Regions from separate parts of the Mycobacterium xenopi genome, predicted to be linked through region 2. Evidence: riboswitches for the same ligand, from Rfam matches in the RefSeq annotation. Region 2 holds a riboswitch; the other holds the start of a gene.
What was found. A riboswitch is a leader RNA that binds a small molecule or an ion and turns the genes downstream of it on or off. The one in region 2 is predicted to bind magnesium.
Positions count from the first base shown of each region.

Region 1: another riboswitch for magnesium. It lies ahead of MYXE_RS11180 (stealth family protein); the one in region 2 lies ahead of MYXE_RS12535 (NRAMP family divalent metal transporter).

Region 1 is NZ_AP022314.1:2,399,114-2,403,353, forward strand. It holds gene prcB (proteasome subunit beta) at 1-577, shown strand, start outside; gene prcA (proteasome subunit alpha) at 574-1,314, shown strand; gene MYXE_RS11175 (NADAR family protein) at 1,374-1,850, shown strand; M-box (ykoK) riboswitch at 1,963-2,136, shown strand; gene MYXE_RS11180 (stealth family protein) at 2,216-3,715, shown strand; gene MYXE_RS11185 (phosphodiesterase) at 3,760-4,240, opposite strand, start outside.
Region 2 is NZ_AP022314.1:2,677,165-2,681,404, reverse strand. It holds gene MYXE_RS12540 (cation-translocating P-type ATPase) at 1-903, shown strand, start outside; gene MYXE_RS12535 (NRAMP family divalent metal transporter) at 843-2,639, opposite strand; M-box (ykoK) riboswitch at 2,972-3,145, opposite strand; M-box (ykoK) riboswitch at 3,424-3,597, shown strand; gene MYXE_RS12530 (PE family protein) at 3,891-4,190, shown strand; gene MYXE_RS12525 (PPE family protein) at 4,206-4,240, shown strand, end outside.

The DNA.
Region 1 (4,240 bases), 280 kb from region 2:
CACCGCCGCGATCGCGGTCGAGTTTGCCCGCCTCTACGCCGTCGAACTCGAACACTACGAAAAGCTTGAGGGTGTGCCGCTCACGTTCGCCGGCAAGGTCAACCGGCTGGCGATCATGGTGCGCAACAACCTCGGGGCCGCTATGCAGGGGCTCGTCGCGCTGCCCTTGCTGGCCGGTCTCGACATCGACGACCCAGATCCGCAGAAAGCTGGCCGCATCGTGTCGTTCGACGCCGCCGGGGGCTGGAACTTCGAGGAAGAGGGCTACCAAGCGGTCGGCTCGGGGGCGATCTTCGCCAAGTCGTCGATCAAGAAGCTCTACTCCCAGGTGACCGATGCCGATTCGGCGCTGCGGGTGGCGGTGGAAGCCCTCTACGACGCCGCCGATGACGACTCGGCCACAGGGGGACCGGATCTGGTTCGCGGTATCTACCCGACCGCAGTCACCATCGGCGCCGAAGGCGCGGTCGAGGTGCCCGAGCAGCGCATTGCTGAGCTAGCCCGAGAGGTCATCGAAAGTCGTTCGCGTGCTGACACTTTCGGGCCAGATGCAGAGGCGCCACGGAGCGAGAAGTGAGCTTCCCCTATTTCATCTCACCCGAGCAGGCGATGCGCGAGCGCAGCGAGCTCGCCCGCAAGGGCATTGCGCGCGGCCGCAGCGTGGTGGCGCTGGCCTACGCCGGGGGTGTGCTGTTCGTCGCCGAGAACCCGTCACGATCCCTACAGAAGATCAGCGAGCTCTACGACCGGGTGGGCTTCGCGGCTGCCGGCAAGTTCAACGAGTTCGACAACCTGCGCCGCGGCGGCATCCAGTTCGCTGATACCCGCGGGTATGCCTACGACCGACGCGACGTCACCGGCCGGCAGCTGGCCAACGTCTACGCGCAGACCCTGGGCACCATCTTCACCGAGCAGGCCAAGCCCTACGAGGTCGAACTGTGTGTCGCCGAGGTGGCGCACTACGGCGAGACCAAACCCCCTGAGATGTACCGGATCACCTATGACGGGTCGATCAACGACGAGCCGCATTATGTGGTCATGGGTGGCACCACCGAGCCGATCGTCAACGCGCTGAAGGAGTCCTACACCGAAAACGCCGACCTGAGCACCGCGGTGCGCATCGCTGTCGAGGCGCTGCGGGCGGGAAGTGGCAATGGCGCCGCCGATCAGCCAGCCCTCGGCGTGTCCACCCTCGAGGTGGCGATTCTCGACCAGAACCGGCCGCGGCGGGCCTTTCGGCGGATCACCGGTGCCGCGCTGGAGGCGCTGCTGCCCAAAGCCGAGGGCTCGGCTGGTGGCAAGTCGTCGAAATAGGACGGCCACCACGTAGCTTGGCCGACAGGACCCGATGGCACGCCGCGGAGGTCGCACCAGTGAGCGAGCTGCATATCCCGGTGATCGACACCTTCGCGGGGGAGTATCTGTTCTTGTCGAATTTCGCGCCCGCACCCACACCGCATCGCGGTTGGCTTTACCCGACCAGCGAGCACGCCTTCGCGGCCGCGAAGACACGTGACCCGGCTGCGGTGGCCGCTATCCGCAACACCGACGATCCGGCCCGCGCCAAGCAGATCGGCCGTGCCGCGCCCCTAGTCGAGGGCTGGGAAGCCGGCGGCAAATTCGCGGCGATGGAAGAGGTGGTCACCGCGAAGTTCGACAACAATCCCGACCTGGCGCGCCGGCTGCTGGAGACCCATGGCGTTCTGCTGGTGGAAGGAAACACCTGGCATGACCAGGTCTGGGGATCGTGCCGGTGTGAGGAGCACTGCAACATTCCCGGCGGTAACGCCCTCGGTGTGATCTTGATGGCAGTGCGGCTGCGATTGGCGGCGCAGCGCACCCGGGTTTGAATGCCCCGTGGGCAAGCCAGGGGCTCGCCGGGCGCGGGACGTGAACGACATCAACGGCTTTGGCCGTGCCGGAGCCCGTGTTGCCGAGAGTTCAAATCGGTGCTACCTTGCGGGAGCACCTCGTTAGGCGAGGCTTCTGGACGAACATAGGCCACTGATCTGACGACGTCGAGAGACGCCCAAGATCAGGACAGATCTCCCCGGCTTAAGGGGTGGTCCCAAGTGGCTTTCCCGGCGCTGCGGGGATACGTCGGCCAGTGCCAAAGCTCAACGTGTGAGGGCGATGTCGCCGCTCGGCCGCGTCTGCGGTGTCCCTCTGTGTGCACGTAATTGACCGACATCGAGTACGGAAGGCAGGTGTTCCCATGACCAGCATGATCGACCTCCGCGTCGCCGCTTCGGGCGATGGGTTGCGCCTGACCCCGTACGAGGCGATGCGGCAGGACCTGTTGTTCATCCGCGGCGAGCTGGAGCGAGCGGGTATTCCGTTCTTGCTCATCCGCGGTGCCGACGGGCGCCCGGCACTCGTCGTTGACATTGCCCTGCGCGCCCGGGTCGCTGACGCGTTGATGGCGGCCTGCCTGGACGCGCCCCTGCGCGCGAAGATCCTCGACGGAACCGGGCGCCGCTCGGTGTATCTCGGCGACGGATTGCTCTCGGTGGACCCGGACCCGCGGCTGCTGCGCGTGTTCCGTCGGCGCGAATGCCCGCGCTCCGGCATGCGTTACGGCGCCTCCGCCGGGGTGGAGTTGCAGTTCTGGATGTTCGACGGGCAGCAGGCCATCTGCCCGGTCGAAAATTCGCTGACCCGCAAGACGTTGGCGCTCAACGAGGTTGTGTACACAGAAGTCGAATTGCATGGCCGCACCTGGCCGACGATCGCCGGGATGTTCACCCCGCACGCGGGCGACATCACGTTCGACATCGACATGGTTTTCTCCTGGGTGGACGGCAACGACCCAGAGTTCCGTGCACGCCGCGCAGCGGCGATGACGAATTATGTTGTCGGTGAAGGCGATGACGCCGACGCGCGGATCCGCCAGGTCGACGAGTTGAAGTATGCGCTGCGCTCGGTGCATGCTTTCGCGCCGTGGGTGCGCCGGATTTTCATCGCGACCGACTCGCCGGTGCCCGAGTGGCTCGCGCCGCACCCGAAGATCACCATTGTGCGCGCCGCAGAACACTTCACCGACCCTTCTGTGCTGCCGGTGTACAACAGCCACGCGGTGGAGACTCAACTGCATCACATTCCGGGTCTGGCCGAGCATTTCCTGTACTCCAACGACGACATGTTCTTCGGCCGAGCGGTTTCGCCGGCGACGTTCTTCTCCCCGGGTGGCGTCACCAAATTCATCGAAGCGCCCACCCGGATTGGACTCGGTAGCAACCACCCCGAGCGCAGCGGCTACGAGAACGCGGCACGGGTGAACCGCCAGCTGCTGTGGGAGAAGTTCGGCAAGATCATCACCCGCCACCTCGAGCACACCGCCGTCCCGTTGCGCAAGAGCGTCCTGTTTGAACTCGAGCGCGAGTTTGCGGCCGACTTCGCCCGCACCCAGGCAAGCCGCTTCCGGTCCAGCACTGACATCTCGGTGACCAATTCGCTGTACCACTACTACGCGTTGATGACCGGGCGCGCGGTGCAAAACGAGGCAGCGAAGGTACTCTACGTCGACACCACGTTGCGCTCGGGGCTGGCGAAACTGCCGAAGCTGTTGAAGAAGCGCAAGTTTGACTTCTTCTGTCTCAACGACGGCAGCTTCCCCGAGGTCAGCGCCCAAGAGCGGGCACAGGTCGTTGGCGAGTTCCTCGAAAGGTACTTCCCGGTGCCGGCGCCGTGGGAACGAGCGGCAGCCGACGAGTAAGACCTCCCAGCGGGCGGGCGCGCTGGACCCCGCCCGCTGGGAAATCACTCGTGACGCGCCAATTGCGGTGCGATGCGTGGTATTCGGGTGGCCGGCAAGATGCTCACTTGAGCGTCGGCGAGTTCACGCCGCACGGCGTCCGGAGAAACAAACCGTCCCACTGTTGCTCCGGCTACCAGGGGAATGACGGTGTGCACCACAGTATCTGGGTAACAGTGCACTAGGTTGAACGCCTGCGCACCGTCGCGGCCACGGGTTCCAGGCGTCAGCAGATCTTGGGTGTAACAGCTCGCCGAGGCCACCGACACCGGGATACCGGCGAAAGTGGCTGTGGTGGAATAGTGCAGGTGGCCGGCGAGGATGCTGCGCACATCGCTGCCGCGGAGAACGTCGGCCAGCGCGGCTTGATCGCGCAGCTCCACCATGACGGCCAGATCCTGCACGCACGGAACCGGGGGATGGTGCATCGCAAGCATGGTGCCGAAGGGAGCGGGTTCGGCCAGTTGGTCGGCCAGCCACTGCAAC
Region 2 (4,240 bases):
ACCGGCCGGGTATGCGCCATGGTTGGCGACGGCTCCAACGACGCCGCAGCGATCCGAGCCGCCACCGTCGGTGTCGGCGTCGTCGCACATGGAAGCGACCCGGCCCACACCGCGGCCGACGTGGTGTTGACCGACGGCCGCATCGAATCGCTGCTGCACGCGGTCGAGGAAGGACGCCGGTTGTGGCGGCGGGTGCAAGCGGCAGTCTCGGTGCTGCTCGGCGGCAACGCCAGCCAGGTGATCTTCGCGATCATCGGCAGTGCGCTCACCGGCAACTCGCCGCTGAACGCCCGTCAGTTGCTGCTCATGAACGTCTTCACCGACGCTTTACCCGCCGCCGCTCTCGCCGTCAGCATACCCAGCGGGCCAGTGCGTCGCGCCGGCCGCGGCCCCGACGAACGGACATTGTGGCGTGCCGTCGGCATTCGCGGAGGGACCACCGCAACGGCTGCGGCGGCCGCGTGGGCGATGGCCGCGCTCACCGGCCGTCGGCAACGCGCTTCCACCGTCGCGCTGATCGCGTTGGTGGCCACGCAGCTTGGCCAGACGCTGGTGGAGTCGCACGCCCCGCTGGTGCTGCTCACCGCCACCGGCTCGCTCGCCGCATTCATCGCGATGGTCAGCCTTCCCGGGGTCAGCCAGCTGCTCGGCTGCACGCCCGTGGGTCCGCTCGGCTGGGCGCAAGGTTTGGGGCCGGCTGTCATCGCGACCGTCGCGATGGCTGCGGTGACTCGGCTGGCGGCTGGTCGGCGGGACTCGCAGCCACCGGCGATCGACTCGTGGCCTGACCACCAGTCACGTGATCACGGCCGGCGGACAGAGGATTTCGACTGCGCCGACCGTCAGGTTAGGCCAGCCTCGAGAACCTTCACGACGACCAGCACGCCGGCAAGCAGAAGGTAGCCGCGCAACGTGAACAGCCCGGCACGACGCACCGGCGACATCACCGGTCTGGGCAGAGTTGCCAAGCTCGGCGTCGTCCAGCTTGCGCGAATCTTGTCGCGCAACGCCTTACGTTCACGGCCGGTCAATTTCGACAGCTCGTCGAGCTCCTCCAACTCGTCGAGACTCAGCGCGCCCAACGGCACAGTGTCTTCCAACTCGCGGCGATCCGCATACCAACCGACCGCGAACACAATCGCCGCGCCGAATATGCCTATCACAGCACCAATGACCAAACCGCTTACCAGCGTGGGTGTGGACAGGTTGGGGAAGAACGTCACCGCCGTCAGCATCAGCGACAGCACTATCAATGACCAGACGATCATCCATGCGATAGCGTTCTGACGGAATGTGTTCACCCACGGGCCCATCACCGGGCGGTCATTGCATAGCAGCACCAGAAATACGGTGGCCGACGGCAGCAGGACCCCGGCGAGGGCTTGGACCCCCTGAGTGATGATGCCTAGGACGTGATCGGGGCTGAACGCGACCGCGGCGGACACCGCTAGCAACGCGGCATAGATTCCGTAAAACAGCGGCGCCTCGGTGACCTTCCAGTGCAACGAATGTGGCTTGCCCAGGGCATCGCCCAGCGCGTAAGTAGTTGATAACGCAACCACGTTGGCGCCGATCAGCGATGCATCTAGCAACACGATTGCAAACAGGACGCCAACGGTGTGCCCGACGTGGTCGGACAGATGAAACGCGACATCGCCGGCGTCGGTGAACTTACCTTCGGCTGGGGTGCCACCGAGTCCGAACGCGGCGGCTGTCATCAGCCCCACCGCACCGCCGATCACACCGACTATCCCGATGATCAGATCAGCTCTGCCGTAACGAATCCAGCGCGGTGTGATGCGCTTGTCGACGATGTTGGACTGCTGGAAAAACAACTGCCACGGCGCCACGGTGGTGCCGACAATTGCCATGATCAGCATCAGCACGATGGAGTCGGGCTCGCCGGGCAGGGAGGGAATCAGGCCGCGGGCACTGGTACCGAAGCTGGGATGCACCAACAACGCCATCGGGATGATCACAACGTTGGCCGCGATCAACACGAACATCAGCTGCTCCCAACGACGGAACGAACCACCAGCCACCACTCCGAAGAGCAGCACCGCGGCCGCCGGTATCGCGATCGTCTTGGGGCAACCTAGGTATCCGAGCGCCAACGACACTCCGATGAATTCGGTGACAATCGTTAACGCATTGAGAATGAGTAAGTCTCCGACACTGAAAGCGCCCCAGAACTTGCCGAAGCGCGCAAAAATCAATCGTGCGTGTCCAACTCGGGTAACCGCTCCCAGTCGCAGAACCATTTCCTGGTTCACGTAGAGCACAGGGATCATCAACACCAGCGTCCACAACAGGTTCATGCCGTAGTTCTGCCCGGCCTGGGCGTAGGTGGCGACGCCGCCGGCATCGTTGTCACCAACCATCACAATCAGTCCCGGGCCGATGATGACAAGCAGCGCCCGCAGTCGTTGCCAGCGGCTGCGGCCCATTCCCGTGGCGTCCCGGCGAATACGGCCAAAGGCGCCGACGATGTCACCAACGTGGGCTGCATCCACCACGGCGGGCCTGGCCGCGTCGGCGATTGCCCGCGGCGTTCCGTCAGATGCGGTCTGGACTATCGCGGCATCGGCGGCTGGCGGTCTGTCGACACGTCCGTGTACCTCAGTGGACAGGGAAGTCATCGGCTCCTCGCAATATGTTCGAGAACAGGGGCGTTGTGGAAGACAAGACAACTCAACGCATTTCGGTAAAACGATGGCCTGCTCGCAGTCGCAGCGGGCTATCCCGCACCGCAAAGCGGTCGGCATGGTCGAATTCAGCGTCAGCGAATGCCAGGCTCAGGCAATAGCGGAACTGCCGCGGCCGGATCTGGGTGAAACAGACGCCGAATACCGATACGGGCTATCGCTTGGATTCATTTGCGTCCTCACCTCCTTACGGCCGAGACACGCGCGGGTGTCACCCGATCGCAGCACCGCAGGGGAATCGAGCGCCCGGCGAACACACGCCGGACGTGGCACCCCTCTCGACAGGGCTTTGGCACTGCACGGCGTATCCGGCATTTTGTCCGGAAGCCACTTGGGCTCAACCCTTAAGCCGGGAGGAGCTGTCCTGACCCTGGGCGTCTTTCGACGTTCGGGGTCAGTGGCCTTTGTCCGTGCAGACGCCTCACCTAGCGAGGTGCTTGCGTGTTCATGGTGGTCTTCTCAACCAGTGCTCGTCAAGCGTTCGGCCGAAATTCGGTAGCGCGCCAGCCCGCCGAGGTGCGTGGAATGATGACGCGGCTCGGTCGCTGCAGCAGGGCTAAGCGCAGGGTCGATACGTCGGCGCCTGAGGCCGGGACCACGAGAAGCCGGACCTCGAAGTCTCGCCGCCTCCCAGCTCAGGGTGGCGGTCCGGTCAGATTGCAACATTCAACCGCGTCCGGGTTGACTGGCGCCGCATTAAGTGCCACGATTGCCGGTGCAAGCACCTCGCTAGGTGAGGCGTCTGCACGGACAAAGGCCACTGACCCCGAACGTCGAAAGACGCCCAGGGTCAGGACAGCTCCTCCCGGCTTAAGGGTTGAGCCCAAGTGGCTTCCGGACAAAATGCCGGATACGCCGTGCAGTGCCAAAGCTCTGACGAGAGGGGTGCCGCGCCCGGCACTTTCGCCGGGTCGGCCTCACCCCATTGTGCGACGTGACGGCACCCCCGTGTGCCCTGGCCGTGAGGAGGTGAGAGCGAAATGAGTCCTAGTGATAGTCCATATCCGAGTTCGGTGACCGTTTCGTTCGGATCCGACCCCGGCATTCTTCGTACCGCCTGAATCGGCTTGCGCCGCTTCACCTAACACGCACCGCTTCGCCCGCGAGCGTGCGTGATGTTGACGTGCTCTGACACGACTGCCCACCGTCTTTGGGTTCCGTTTTGCCTGCGTGAGGAGAATCCCCATGTCTTTTGTGACCACACAGCCGGAACTGCTGGCCACCGCCGCCGGCGACCTCCAAGGGATTGGCGCGACGATGGTTGCCCAGAACGCGGCCGCCGCGGTCCCCACCACCAGTGTGATTCCCGCCGCGGCAGACGAGGTATCAGCGCTGACTGCAACGCAATTCGCAGCGCATGCACAGATGTATCAGGCGGTCAGCGCTCAGGCCGCAGCAGTTCATGACTTCTTTGTGCGGGTTTTGGGGGCCAGCGCCGCTTCGTACGCGGAGACTGAGGCCGCCAACACCATCGCGACGGGGTGAAAGAGGTGTGTTGTGATGGCCTTGGCAATGGATTTCGGTCTGTTCCCGCC